DNA from 2 places in the Arthrobacter sp. Dra40 genome. Region 1 is predicted to be linked to the other one. Evidence: riboswitches for the same ligand, from Rfam matches in the RefSeq annotation. Region 1 holds a riboswitch; the other holds the start of a gene.
The links. Region 1 has a riboswitch for S-adenosylmethionine ahead of AC5RWT_RS00675 (hypothetical protein). Riboswitches for the same ligand answer to the same signal wherever they lie in the genome.
Positions count from the first base shown of each region.

Region 2: it holds a riboswitch for S-adenosylmethionine, as region 1 does, so the genes downstream of both, AC5RWT_RS13345 (flavin reductase family protein) here and AC5RWT_RS00675 (hypothetical protein) in region 1, are expected to answer to the same signal.

Region 1 is NZ_JBNHHB010000001.1:127,050-133,937, reverse strand. Features, by position in the region: gene AC5RWT_RS00695 (DMT family transporter) at 1-206, shown strand, start outside; gene AC5RWT_RS00690 (GAF domain-containing serine/threonine-protein kinase) at 387-1,718, shown strand; gene AC5RWT_RS00685 (PIN domain-containing protein) at 1,705-2,094, shown strand; gene AC5RWT_RS00680 (VOC family protein) at 2,170-2,559, shown strand; SAM riboswitch class IV at 2,649-2,781, shown strand; gene AC5RWT_RS00675 (hypothetical protein) at 2,810-3,166, shown strand; gene AC5RWT_RS00670 (glycosyltransferase family 2 protein) at 3,232-4,026, opposite strand; gene AC5RWT_RS00665 (PIG-L family deacetylase) at 4,023-5,474, opposite strand; gene AC5RWT_RS00660 (acyl-CoA dehydrogenase family protein) at 5,468-6,499, opposite strand; gene AC5RWT_RS00655 (Dps family protein) at 6,514-6,888, opposite strand, start outside.
Region 2 is NZ_JBNHHB010000025.1:49,980-56,867, reverse strand. Features, by position in the region: gene AC5RWT_RS13365 (hypothetical protein) at 1-254, shown strand, start outside; gene AC5RWT_RS13360 (alpha/beta hydrolase) at 354-1,370, shown strand; gene AC5RWT_RS13355 (MDR family MFS transporter) at 1,405-2,979, opposite strand; gene AC5RWT_RS13350 (aldo/keto reductase) at 3,203-4,240, shown strand; gene AC5RWT_RS13345 (flavin reductase family protein) at 4,274-4,780, opposite strand; SAM riboswitch class IV at 4,822-4,936, opposite strand; gene AC5RWT_RS13340 (prephenate dehydratase) at 4,999-5,868, opposite strand; gene AC5RWT_RS13335 (hypothetical protein) at 5,971-6,198, opposite strand; gene AC5RWT_RS13330 (hypothetical protein) at 6,473-6,888, shown strand, end outside.

The sequences.
Region 1 (6,888 bases):
TCCTCGGTGCTTCGCAGGCGTCGGTGTTCCTGAATTTCGTCCCGGTCTTCACCATGTTGGGCGCGTACCTCTTGTTGGACGAGCCGATCAGCGTGATGCAGATCCTCGGCGCGCTGGTCGTGATTATTGGGGTCTTCTTCACCACCCGGGCCAAGCGGGAATCACGCCGCTACGCAGAGCGGCCCGTTGTCGCCGCAGGCGACTGATATAACGATTCGGCATTCCGACTCCTTTTTGGTCGGTACCGGGATCCCACCCCCATAGAATTAGTAAGGGTACTGTCAAAGTGACAGTCGGGGTGCCGCCAGGTGGCGGCCAGAAAGCAGGAGACGTTGGCGCCTCATCTGGATCGATCCGGCATGCTCCTTGATGGACGATACCGACTGATGAACCTCATCGGCACTGGAGCGAACGCCAAGGTGTATCGGGCGGAAGATCAAGTCCTAGGGCGCGAGGTCGCTGTCAAGGTCATTCAACGCCCCACGATGAACGAGGAAGAGTTCCGCCACGACGACGCCGAGATCAGGCTCCTGGCCCGGCTGAACCACGGCAACCTGGTGACCCTTCTGGACGCGGGCATCGACCGGATCGAAGCCGGACATCCGCAGATTTACCTGGTCATGGAAATGATCGCAGGCGCAGACTTGAAGGCCCGCTTGGCGGAGGGCGCCATGCCGCCGCGGCATGTGGCGCAGATTGGCCATGATCTGGCAGAGGGCCTGGCCTACATCCACAACAACTCCGTGGTCCACCGGGACGTAAAGCCCGGGAACATCATGCTGTTCAACTACGACGACGGCGGGTCGCGCCTGCGAGCCAAGCTCGCCGACTTCGGCGTCGCCCTCGTGATCTCTGATGATGCCCATGTCCCTGGCATTTATGGCACTGCCGGCTACCTGAGTCCGGAGCAGGCTAAGGGCGAACCCATCGGGCCGGCCAGCGACATCTATTCGCTAGGTCTGGTGCTACTGGAATGCCTGACCGGTCAGCCCGCGTTCTCCGGGCCGCCGCTGGAGTCTGCCGTCGCGCGGCTCTTGCGCGATCCAGTGATCCCGGCCACGCTAGGGCCGGAGTGGGAGCGGCTGCTGACCGCCATGACCGCGCGCGAGCCAGAGGCACGGCCTAGCGGCCGTGAGGTGGCGTTGATGCTGTCCGATCTGGCGCAATCGCGGCGCGGCCGGTACAAGGATGTTTCCATCATTCCGGCCGATGAGCCACAGCGGATGGAAGCGGTCCACCGCTACGACATCCTAGACACCCCGCCGGACGGCACCTTCGACCGGATCACGGCGCTGGCCGCCAGGCTGTTCTCCACACCCATCGCGATTGTCAGCGTGGTGGACCACGATCGGATCTGGTTCAAGTCGCATCACGGCCTGGACATTGAGCAGATCGACCGGGAACCAGGGCTCTGCGCTTCGGCCATCCTGCAGAACGGCCCCTGGATCATCAACAACGCGCCCGCTGATCCCCGAGCGCTGTCCAACTCACTGGTGGCCAGCGACTTCGGACTGAAGTTCTACGCGGGCGTTCCGTTGAAGACCCGGGACGGCTACAACCTGGGCACGCTGTGCGTTCTGGACTTCGAGCCGCGCGGCTTCAGCGCCGAGGACACCCTCACGCTGGAAGACCTGGCCGCCGTGGTCATGAATGACTTAGAGCTGAGGTTGGAAAGCCGCCGGCACGTTTCGGAAGAGCCCCTGGCTGGTCATCGATGAGGACGAATCTGCCAAGCTGGCACGCACGCTCACCCGCTTCAGCGCGGATGGCGAGATACTGACGGCGTCGATGCTCCTCTATACCGAACTGCATCATGCCGCCCGACGGCGAGTCGGCGCCGCCGTCCCGGCCCGAACCATCAATGCCGTGCTTGCCGCCATCAACCTGGTTGATCTGTCCCGCGACGATCTGGTGTTCGCCGCCGCGCTGCCCGGACGCCTCAGGTCCGCGGACGCGATCCATCTGGCCACGGCGCTCCGTCTCCACACCGACACCTTCGTGGCCTACGACCGTGAATTGACCGCCGCCGCAGAAGAGGCAGGACTGTCCGTGGCGTCACCGGGAGGGGCAGACAGCAGGGGCGATCTGCGGTAGCGTCCCACCATCACGGCGAACCGCGACCTAGGGCGGCGCTGGCTATCGACCGGGAGGGAACCCATGCTGCGGGGAATGAGCACGGTCAGCTACTGGACCTCGGATCTGCCGGCCGCCGTGGAGTGGTACTCGGACCTGCTGGACACAGAGCCGTATTTCCAGCAGCCTGGCTATGCCGAGTTCCGGATCGGCGACTACCAGCATGAGCTCGGCCTGATCGACACGAGGCATGCTCCGGGGGGACACGGGATAGATCCGGGCGGCGCCATCCTCTACTGGCACGTGGACGACGTGGAGGCCGTCCGGCGTCGGCTGCTGGAGAAGGGCGCCAAGGAACTGGAGCCGGTCACCGAGCGGGGGCCCGGCTTCATCACGGCCTCGGTGGTCGATCCGTTCGGCAACGTGCTGGGGATCATGCAGAACCCGCACTACCTGGAGGTCCTGCAATCCGGCCGGGGGTCCTAAGCGCGCCGCTTCAGCTGCCGGCCGCCGCCGCTGGCCGGGCTGGCCATGCCGCACCATTTTGTCAGAGGCGGCCACTAGGCTGAAGGCAGCTTCACGAGATGCGCCCCCGCCCTCCGTCAAGGAGGGCACATGCTCCGACATGGCCGCACACCAACCCCAACCTCACGGGTGGTTCGGATGAAGAAGCGGCCCGTCTCCGACTGGAACAGGCAAGAGCGTCCGCGGTGGCGGACCGTTGAAAGGAACTGGCATGGCCAACTACCCAAACCGAGCCAACGATGAGCCCCCGATCAGGACGGAACCGTGCTCGTGGTTCGGCCCGGGACACAACGTCCATTGGATCCAGGCCCGGAAGGCACTCCACGACGATGTTGGAGTTCCGGTGGCCGTTCATCTGGAGGCGGAAGGAACAGTCCGTCTGGACGACGAAGTCCAGGAGCGGCGCTACTGGCACCACGACACGCCGGACGTCGCCGAGGCCTTGGCCCTGCCGTGCGGCGACATCACCTGGTACGCGCGGTTTAGTGTGCTGACGATCGAGACGATCGTGGACCGACGCCTTTTCAACCTAGGACCGGTCAGCGAGGCATTGGAGTGCCGGGCTTAGCCCGGACACGTCGGCGCTAAGGGGTGGCCTGGCACGCTTCCGCGTCTGTTTCTCGCGGGAGCGCGTCAGCTGCCGGCCGCTTCGAGGTTGGCAAGATAGCCGGCGAACCCGCCAGGAGTCCGGCCCCGCAGCCGGCCCGAGGTGGTGACCTGCAGGTGCGCCGCTGGCAACACCACGCCGCCGAGCGAACGGATGGCTTCGACCAGCCGGACGTCCTCATGTTCTGCGAGCGCAGGAAAGCCGCCGGCAGCCAGATACATGGACGCCCGGACGCCGAGGTTGGCGCCGTGCACCTTGGTACTCGGTTCCTGCCCGGTGTAGTTTTCCCGCCAGGCGCGCAAAAGCCCGGGTGCCAGGCTGGCGGTCTCGGGTTCCACCGTCCCCGCCACCGCATCGGCTCCGGCGTTGGCCAGCCGTGCAAAGGCCGTCAGCCAGTCTTCCGGCACCAAGGTGTCCGCGTCGGTGCAGGCAAGCCACGTCTCCTCGGCCGCGGTGTTGCGGCCATCGGCTTCCAGCGCGGCGGAGACTCCGGCCGCGCGCGCGGCACCGACGGAGCCGAAGTCGCCCGCCAGCACGGTGATCCGCCCGTCCGCCCGGGCCGCCTGCCCGGCGATCTTGGCCGAATGGTCGGTGCACCGGTCCAGCACCACCACCAGCTCCACGTCGCAGTGCGGCTGCCGGGCCCGGAGCACGTCCATGGCCCGCCGTAGCCGGCGCAGGCATTTTCCCAGCAGTTGCTCCTCGTTGTGCACCGGAACAACGACGGCGATGCGCCGCAACGCGGGTGCCGCATCCCCTCCCCCGGCGGCACAGTCTGCGGATGTCACCCCGGCGGGGCCGGCCACTGGCGCGGCGGTCACTGCGCGCGCTCCGGCGCTTGCAGCACTTCCAGCAAGAAGTCCCGTTCGCGATGGAGGGCAACAACGTCCCAGCCGGTGGATTCCTTCGCGACCGCGTGGACCTGTTCGCCGTCCAGTTCCCAGCCCTCGATCGGATGCAGCCAGTGGCACAGCAGCAGGTGGCCGCCGGGGTTCAGGGTTTCCTGCACCTTTCCGAGCAGCTCCCGCAGTTCCGGGCCTGTCAGGAAATAGCCGATTTCCGAGATGGCCACCAGGTCCAGTCCGTCGGCGGCGGAGCATGGCCAGCCGGCCGGCAGCTGCGCCCGCACCAACTCCACATTGTTGAGGTCCGCCAGCCGGCGGCGTGCCCGGTCCAGTGCCACGCCGCTGGCGTCCACCGCCACCAGCCGATCGCAGCGGGCGGCGAGCTCGGCGGTCAGCACGCCGATGGAACAGCCGACTTCCAAGGCGTTGCCGTACCGTTCGGCCGGGAGGGCGGCCAGGGTGACGGCCCGTTTCCGGCGTTCGTACCAGCTGGACAGGTAGTTCCACGGGTCCGGGTCGCTGCGGTACAGCCGGTCGAAGATGTGCTCGGCGTGCTCGGATCCGGCCGGACCAACCGGGGTCCACTCGAAGATTTCGACGCCACGGTCGAAATGTTCTTGAAACGTTTCACTGAGCAGCACCTCGTCGCCCGCCGCCGTGGACAGCGGCTGGGTCTGCGAGACGTGCGAGGCAAGCGCCAGCTGTTTGGCCGCCGCGTCCTGCGCCGACAGCCGCACGGCCCGCCACTCGGCCCAACGAGGATCGGCCTCAGCGTCTGCCCAGTGCCAGTACCAGATGGGGAACTCCAGCAGATCCGCCCGGTGGGCCGTAGCCGACCGGGCCGCCGCATGGCCCACCGCTTCATGGTCAGGGTGACCGTCCTGCCGGTAGGGCGCCGCAACGACCGTCTGCGCGTGGCCCTTTAGAGCTTGGGCGAAGGCGGCATCCAGGGCGTCGGCGTGCTGGCCGACCATCCCGTCCGGGATGCCCAGGAACTGCCATTCCAGGCGGCCTGCACTTGCCCCGTGGTCCGACTGGGCTTGGGCTTGGGCTTGGGTCTGCATCTGGGCCTGAGTCTGGGCTTGTGCTTGTGCTTGGGCGGAGGCTTCCAGTGCCTGCATCGCGGCGCGGAATTCCGCCAGCCGCAGCCTGCGCAGGTCGGCCGCGGAGTAAGTGGGCGAATCCGGATGGGAGGCCTCGCCCGCGGTGCAGAGCAGCACGGTGACATCCACTCCCCGAACCAGCGAGGAGTGGATCAGTCCTGCGGCGCCGAGTGACTCGTCGTCGGGATGCGCCGCGGCCACCACCAGCCGGCAGCCGCGGCCCGGGACCACGCCCGCGTCCAGCGGAGGCAGCCGGTCGATGCCCGCCGCCAGCCAATCGGCTTCATTGGTTCCGGCGTCAACGTGGGAGAAGGTTACCACACGGGCTCCTGCTGTTCTAGGACCATGGCGCCGAGCGCCGCGTCGTCGCGGGAGGCATGGTGCTGGCGGATGTAGACGCTGAGGTCAGCCACCCGCCGGGCATGCTGCTCGTCCCACACTAGTGGTGCGGGGCCCAGTGTGTGGGCGCAAATCTCCAGCATCCGTGAGCAGATGGCCTCGATCTGGCCGCGGACGTGATGGGCCTGGACCGCACCGGCGGCTCCGGCGTCCACTGCGGCAGCCGCGGCGGCCAGCACGTCGGCGCCGGCCGCCAGCAAGCGGTCCGCTTCGCCCAGCCAGGCCAAGGCCAACTGGTCCGGGGTCCGAGAGGTGGCGGCAGCCCGGAGCGTGCGGAAGAGCCCTACGGCCCCGCCGAACCAGCAGGCGGCGACGCCGATCCCGCCCCAGGCAAATCCCGGGCGGTGCAGGTACCAGTCGGTTCCACCGACCGGGGTGGCAACTGCTTGCTGGAAAAACACCGGTCCGCTGGGAACGGCGGCCAGGCCGCGGCTGATCCACTCGGCGGGCTCAACGGTGACCGCCGGCTGCGTCAGGTCCACTGCGAACGCCCGGCGTCCGCCGTCGACATGCGCCGTGACCACGGCATGGTCCAGGTGCGCTGCCAAGGAGCACCACGGCTTGGTGCCCGACAAAAGCCAGGCACCGCCGTCGTTGGTGGGTTTGGCGTCCAGTTGGGTGCCGGACGATTCCGCCGCAAACACACCCCACGCTGTGCCCGCGGGACGCTCCACCCCGGCCTGCGCCAGGATGGCGGCGGCATCCAGGTGCGGCTCCACGGCGCGGGCGGCGGTCAGGTCCTCGGCGGCCAGCGCGGCGAGGAACTCCCACAGGGCCAGGGTGTTGCCGCCGCCTGGCCGGGGCGCTGGGTCCGGCGCGGCACGGAGGATCGGGAACAGCGGCAGCGGATCACCCGCGCACCGCGAAGCTTCTGCCAACAAGGGCCCGGCAGCGCCCCACTCGAGGTGGAGCTGCTGCCGGACCCTGAAGGCGCTGTTACGTTTCACAGAGTGCGGTCGGGTTACTTCGTCTTCTTGGCCGCGCCCTTTTCGGTCTTCTCTCCGCCGCTGGCCAGTTCGCCGGCGCTGTTCTCCAGATGCGCCCGCATGAACCACTGGAAGAGTTCCAGTTCGGCGGTCTGGCCGATCAGCATGTCCTCGGTAATCGGATCGATGTCACCGACGGTCTCGATGGCCTCGCGGTGCGCGCCGACCACCCCGTTGTAAACCACGTCCAGCGCCGCGAGGTGCTCGGCGGTGCCGGCGCGGTGGATGTCATAGTCGTCCCAGCTTCGTTCCTGGACCAGGGCACCGGGCAGCCCGTTCGGGGAGACGCCCAGGGTGGCGATGCGCTCGGCGACGGCGTCGATCATAGCGCGGACCTTTTCGATCTGCGG
Region 2 (6,888 bases), on a different contig from region 1:
CGGCAAACCTGCGCATCGGAAGCGCCGTCTCAGTTGTCCTGTACGCCTTTTTCGTGTTCGTCATCCTGAACCGGGCCGGGATACTCGACGCCTTGCCGGAGGCTGCGTCGCTGATCCTGGCGTGGGTCCTGACCGCCTATCTGTTCCTTGGCGTGATCATGAACGCCATCTCGCGCAGCAAACCCGAGCGGTGGACCATGACGCCGGTGGCCTTGGTGCTGGCGGTGCTGAGCCTGGTGGTTGCCCTCGGCTGACGGCCGCCGGCGCTCCCCGCCGACAACCTGAGACCGGGTCTTGCCCCGAAGCCAACGCAGGCTCACGATTGGTTCACTACGGCCGATCAGGAGGCATCCATGCAGGTTCGTTTCCGCCGCGCACTGGCAGTAGTTGCCGTGATCGCCGCGGTCCCGGCGGCGCTTGCCGGTGGCTTGGTTTTTTGGCTACGCTACAGCCCCCGGCCGCTGGCCGTGTTGCTGCGGGTGATGTCCGACCGGGACGGCCGGCACACCGCCCGCGCCATGGCCCGCCACGTCCCCGACGGCATCGGCGAGGTGCTGGACCAGGAGTACTTGAGCAACCACGGGCACACCAACCTCGACGTGTTCTTCCCGGACGAGGCGGCAAAGGAGTCACTGCGCCTGCCAACGATCGTCTGGATTCACGGCGGCGCCTGGATCTCCGGCACCAAGAACTACGTCGCCAATTACCTGCGGATCCTGGCCTCTTACGGTTTCACTACCGTGGGTGTGGACTATTCACTGGCCCACACGCGCCGGTACCCGGCACCGGTGCGCCAGAGCGCCGCCGCGCTGCGCTATCTGGAGCACAACGCCGGGCGGCTGCACATCGATACCGAGCGGATTGTACTGGCCGGTGACTCGGCAGGCGCGCAGATCGCGGCGCAGTTGGCGTTGGTCGTCACGGACCCGGACTATGCCAGGAAGCTGGGGATCGCCTCGCCCACCGCGCCGGACCGGCTGCGCGCCGTGCTGCTGCATTGCGGCGCCTACGATCTGTCGCTGGCCGGCGCGGGCCAAACCGGGAACCAGAACTACCTGCGCACCGTGCTGTGGTCCTACACCGGTGCCAAGGACTACCTGGAACGGCCGTATTTTGCCCTGGCTTCGGTTGCCCGGCACGTGAGCGCCAACTTCCCGCCGGCTTTCGTCTCCGCGGGCAACGCCGACCCGCTGCTGCCGCACTCGCTGGGCCTCGTTGAAGCCCTGACGTTGAAGGGCGCCACGGTGGAGGCCTTCTTTCCCGAGACGGATGCCGGACTCGGGCACCAGTTCCAGTTCAACCTGGATCTGGAAGCAGCCTGGCAGGGGCTGGAGCGCAGCGTGGAGTTCCTCCGCCGCTACACCCGCTAGGCGAGCTCTTCGGCGTCCGTATCTGCAGCGTGGGTCAGTCTCGCCGGGCCGGCTCGCCCGCGTCACCAATGGTTTCAGAGAGCGGGATCTCCTGGACGAAGCAGGCCAACACCAGTGCCGCGAGCACAATGGGCACCGCGAAGAGGAAGATGGGCGGCAGCGCCTGGGCAAAGGCATTCGCAATGAACTCCCGGGCGGGACCGGGAAGCGAGGCGAGCAGCGCGGGGTTGAGCGAACTGAAATGCTGGCCGCCGCCGGAACCGAGCGCTGCCAGCAACTGGGGCGGCGCCGTCGTAAACTGTTCCGTCAATCGGCTGATAAAGATGGCGCCGAAGAGCGAGATGCCGAAAGTGGCGCCGATTTGGCGGAAGTAGTTGGTGGTCGAGGTGGCCGTGCCCATATCCCGGCGCCTGACGCTGTTTTGCACGATGAGGACCAGGTTCTGCATGATGCAGCCCAGCCCCAGGCCCATAACCAGCATTCCTGTAGCGGTGAAGGCGTAGGGGGTCGTATCGGAGATCCTCGAGAGGAGGATCAGCCCGGCCGCGATCAGCACGGTGCCGAGGATCGGGAAGATCTTGTACCGGCCGGTCCGGGACACCAGTTGGCCCGTGGCGGTAGTAGCGCCGACCATGCCTGCTGTCATTGGAATCATCATCAAACCGGACTCGGTGGCAGTGGCGCCGTTGACCATCTGCAGGAAGGTAGGCAAATAGGCGATCGCGGAGAACATCGCCATGCCCACCGCCACGCCCATCAGAGTCGGCAGGGTAAAGTCCCGGTTGCGGAAGAGCCGCAGCGGCAGCACCGGTTCCTGCGCCCGGCGCTCGGCCAGCGCGAACAGAACCGCCGCGACGACGGCGATGGCTCCGAGGGCGATGATCACCGGGCTGTCCCAGGCGTAAGTGGTCCCGCCCCAGCTGGTGAAGAGGATGACCGCGGCACTCGCGATCGCCAGCAGCAAGGTTCCCAGGTAGTCCAGTTTTGGCCGGGGACCGGTGGGTTTGTGCAAGTGCAGGGTGGAGATGATGACCACCAGTGCGACGGCCCCCAGCGGCAGGTTGATGTAGAAAACCCAGCGCCAGCTCCAGTAATCGGTGATGAATCCGCCCAGCAGTGGTCCGCTGACCGAGGCGAGTCCGAAGGCGGCGCCAATCAAGCCCATGTACTTGCCGCGTTCGCGCGGGGAGACCAGGTCGCCGATAATGGCCTGCGCACCGATCATCAGCCCGCCGCCTCCAATGCCCTGCACGGCCCGGAACGCGATCAGCTGCGTCATATCCTGGGCCACGCCCGAGAGCACGGAGCCGCCCAGGAACACAGCGATCGCGAAGACGAAGATGCTCTTGCGCCCGAAGAGGTCCCCGAGCTTGCCGTAGATCGGCAGGCCGATGGTCGCGGCCAGGATGTAGGCGGTGATCACCCACGAGATATGTTCCAGCCCGTTCAAGTCTCCGACAATCGTGGGCAGCGCCGTGGCCACGATGGTTTGGTCCAGGGCCGCGAGCAGGACGGCGAGCATCAGACCCAGGAACACCACGATGATCCGGGTAGGAGCTGTTCCCTGCGGTTCCTGGCTTCGAGCCGGGGGACCAGGGGCAACGTCCAAACCCGGGACTGGACGCGGATCTTGGTCGGGGCTGGGGGGAAAGGCCATGGCGTAACTTCCACGGCGGGTGGCGCAGGCGGCCGGGACGAGGTTGCCTGGGGACGCTACCCGCTCCGCGTCAGTACCGTACTGCCGTCGGCAAGGCAGCACAAGGGCTTCGGGCAGAGACCGGTGCCGGCTGAACGTCGTACGCTGGGACCCTGCCCAGAGAGGGGACACATCAATGGACGACGCCGGATCGCGCCTCATTTTCGGCTGCATGGGTTTGGGCGGTGGCTGGGGGAGCGGACCGCTGGAAGCGGCTGACGTTGCCGCAGCGCATGCCGCCGTGGACGCGGCCCTGGAAACCGGAATCAAAACTTTTGACCACGCCGATATTTACGCCCGCGGCAAGGCCGAGGCTGCCTTCGGGCGGGTACTAACCGAACGTCCGGAGCTGCGGGAGTTAGTCTACCTGCAGAGCAAATGCGGCATCGTGTTGCCCTCTCCCGGTATGGCAGGACATTACGACTCGTCCCGCCGCGCGATCCTGGCCCGCACCGAGGAGACCCTGCGCCGGCTGCATGTCGACCACCTGGACACACTGCTGATTCACCGCCCGGACCCGCTGGCCCCGGTCGAAGAGATAGCCAGGGCCTTCAACGAACTCCGGATGGCCGGAAAGGTTGGCCGTCTTGGTGTCTCCAATATGTCAGGCGAACAAATGCGCTGGCTGCAGTCGGCGCTGGACGAGCCGCTGGCCGTGAACCAACTGGAGATGAGTTTGTACCGGCGGGACTGGCTGGAGTCCGGCGTGCTGGTGAACCATCCGGACGGAACGGGCATCAGCTTCCCGCACGGCACACTGGAATACTGCGCAGCCAACGGAGTGCAGCTTCAGGCCTGGGGGTCCCTGGCCCAGGGCCGCTACAGCGGGCGTGCCGGCCTGACCGAGACGGTGCGCGGTCAAGGGAGCTCCGCGGCCGGGAGCCCGCAGGATACCGCCGGGGAGGATGGGGCTGCCGGCACCGGTACTACCGCCGCGGCGGACGCTTCAGCCGCAGCCCTGGTCGCCGAACTTGCCAAGGACAAGGGCTGCACTTTGGAAGCCGTGGTGCTGGGCTGGCTGCTGCGCCATCCGGCGGGCATCCGCCCTGTCGTGGGTACCAGCAGCCCTGACCGGATCAGGGCCTGCGCCGAGGCAGAGGCAGTCGGGGAGGCGATGACGCGCCAGGAATGGTACGCCCTGTGGGTGGCGGCACGCGGGCGTCCCCTGCCCTGAGCCTTCCGCTTCTCCCGCGCCCAGACCTGGTCTCTAGACGAGGACGGGCTGCTTCAGCCGCCGGAAGACGGAGTCGTGGAAAACCAGCGGCTCATGAGTACCGTCATGGGTGGACAAGCCGTGCACCTCCAGCAGCACGACGTGGTGATCACCGGCCGGAACTTCTTGGTGCACTGAGCAGTCCAGCCACAGCGCCGCGTCGTTCAGAAAGAGGGCTCCCGGGTCGGTGCTGTGCAGGCTGAGGCCGGCGAAACGGTCGCCGTTCTTCGAGGCGATCTGGCGGCAGACGCCGTCGTGCTCCGTGCCCAGCACCGAGACGCCGATTCGTTCTGCCCCGCGGAGCAAAGGCCAGGTGCGGGACGTATTCTGCACGGCAAACATGACCAGCGGCGGCTCGAGCGAAACCCCGACCGTGAAGGAAGAAGCGACGATGCCTTGGGGCGCGCCGTCGACGATCGCGCACAGTGCGGCGATGCCCGACGGGAAGCGGCCGAAGGCGGAGCGGAGGGTATTGGGTGTCAGGTCATAATGGAGCGACATGGCCGTCCTTGAAGCTAGGGCGCATCCGCTGCTGCGGGGAGTACGCGTACTTGCTCGCCGACAAACCCGGCGGGCCGAATCATCACCTGGAGCACCCCGCTACGGTAGAGGGTTGCCGGCCAACCAGCCAGGGCTGTGCAGTTGGCGCTCTTGATTCGCTTCCACGCTAAGAGCCGGACGGGGGCCGCGTCAAACCCCGGTAACAGTTCGTCAAGATGTCATGATCCGTCGACGCCGGCACGGACCGTACGCCGGCGGAACGGGTGCGCCGGGTAGACGCCCAGCAGTCGGATTTCCGTGGTGAAGAAGTCCAGTTCCTCGAAGGCGTGGACCATTGCCTGATCTTCGGGGTGGCCTTCCACATCCACCATGAACACGGTGGCAGCGAACTCGCCGCCCACCATGTAGCTCTCCAGCCGGGTCATGTTGATCCCGTTGGTGGCGAACCCACCGAGAGCTTTGTACAGGGCCGACGGCACGTTCCGCACCCGGAAAACAAAGCTGGTCACGGCCGGACCGGGCAGCTCCTCCCGGGTCGGTACGGGCCGGCGGTCGGCCAGCACCACAAACCGGGTGGTGTTCGTGGGATCGTCCTCGACTTCTTCCGCGAAGACCTCCAGGCCATAGAGCTCGGCAGCCATCGGCGGCGCCAGGGAGACCTTGGTCGGGTCGTTCCACTCCGCCACCTCGCGCGCCGAACCGGCGGTGTCGCCGGCGATCACCGGCGTCAAGCCAAGCCGACGGATGAGGTTACGGCACTGGCCCAGCGCGTGAATGTGGCTATGCACCTCGCGGGCCTGCTCCACAGTCGCTCCGGGTACGCCCAGGAGGCTGAAGCGGATCGGCAGGAAAAACTCCTCCACGATCTGCAGGGTGGACTTGGGCAACAGCGCGTGGATGTCCGCTACCCGGCCGGCGATTGAATTATCGATGGGAATCATGGCCAGTTCGGCCGTGCCGCTTGTGACGGCGGCGAAGGCGTCCTCAAAGCTGGCGCACGGCACGGCCTCCCAGCCGGGGCGCACCTCAAGGCACGCCATGTGGGAGTTCGAACCGGGTTCACCTTGGTACGCAATAGCTGGAGCCATGGGCGAAATTATCCCACCGGGGCCGCCCGGCGCTTCATTCCGGGGCTTGGCCTGGCGTCACAAAAGCGCGGCAGCCGGTGCAGGGAGCCGGCTGCCGGACTTTTAGGCCAGCTGGGATTCCTGCGTGATGCCGTAGGGCACGTCCTCGCTCAGTTCCACGGTGAACTGCCCGGGGCCGGTGCGGGTAACGAGGATGCCGCACTCGCCGTCGATGGCCGCGATTTTTTGCAGCTCTTCTACCGCGGCATTGAGGAGGTCGTCGGCCTCGGAAGCCGTGTGTGCCGTCAAGGACTTGGAGGCCCAGGACGCGGGAGCCAAGGAAGTGGCCATGGTTCTGCCTTTCGTGACCGGAAACTGCCGCAGAGGAGAAAGCGCGGGAACGCAGCGTCAAGTCGGAACGATCGTGCCATGCGGAACGGTGCATGGAACTTTACATTCTGCCATCCCAATGGACATCAGATGAATTTTAAGGCGGCGTGGCGTTCCGCACGCAGGGAGGACCGGGCCGTCCCGCGGCCTTGTGGCGGGCAGCCGGGCCGCGGCCATGCCGAACAAGAAGAGGGTGGACGTAACGGGGCAGGTCGGGAGCCCGATAGTGGGAAGCATGAACTACCGCTATATTCCGCCAGCTGCTGCCCTGACCATGTGGGGCACCGTCCTCTTCGTTGCGGGAGGGGTGATGAGTGCCTGGATGTCAGCGTCGGCAGTCCGGGAGTCGTTCCTGGATGCCACCAGCATGTTTTACAGCTCGGACGCAGATGTGTATTCGGGTCTTGCGGTGCTGTTCGCCCTGATCTCGATCGCAGGCTTCGCGCTGTTGGCAGGAGGCGTTTCCCGCGCCACGAAGCGCGCTGACCAGCGGTACGACGCGTGGTTCCGCACACTGCAACCCGGCCAACTCCAGCCGGCAGGAGCCCACGTGTCCGCGCCAGGCCCGGCCGAGGCCACCCCGGCCTTGTCCGCGCCAGGCCCGGCCGTGGCCGCCCCCAGCCCTAACCGGAAACAGCCAGCGGCGGTCAT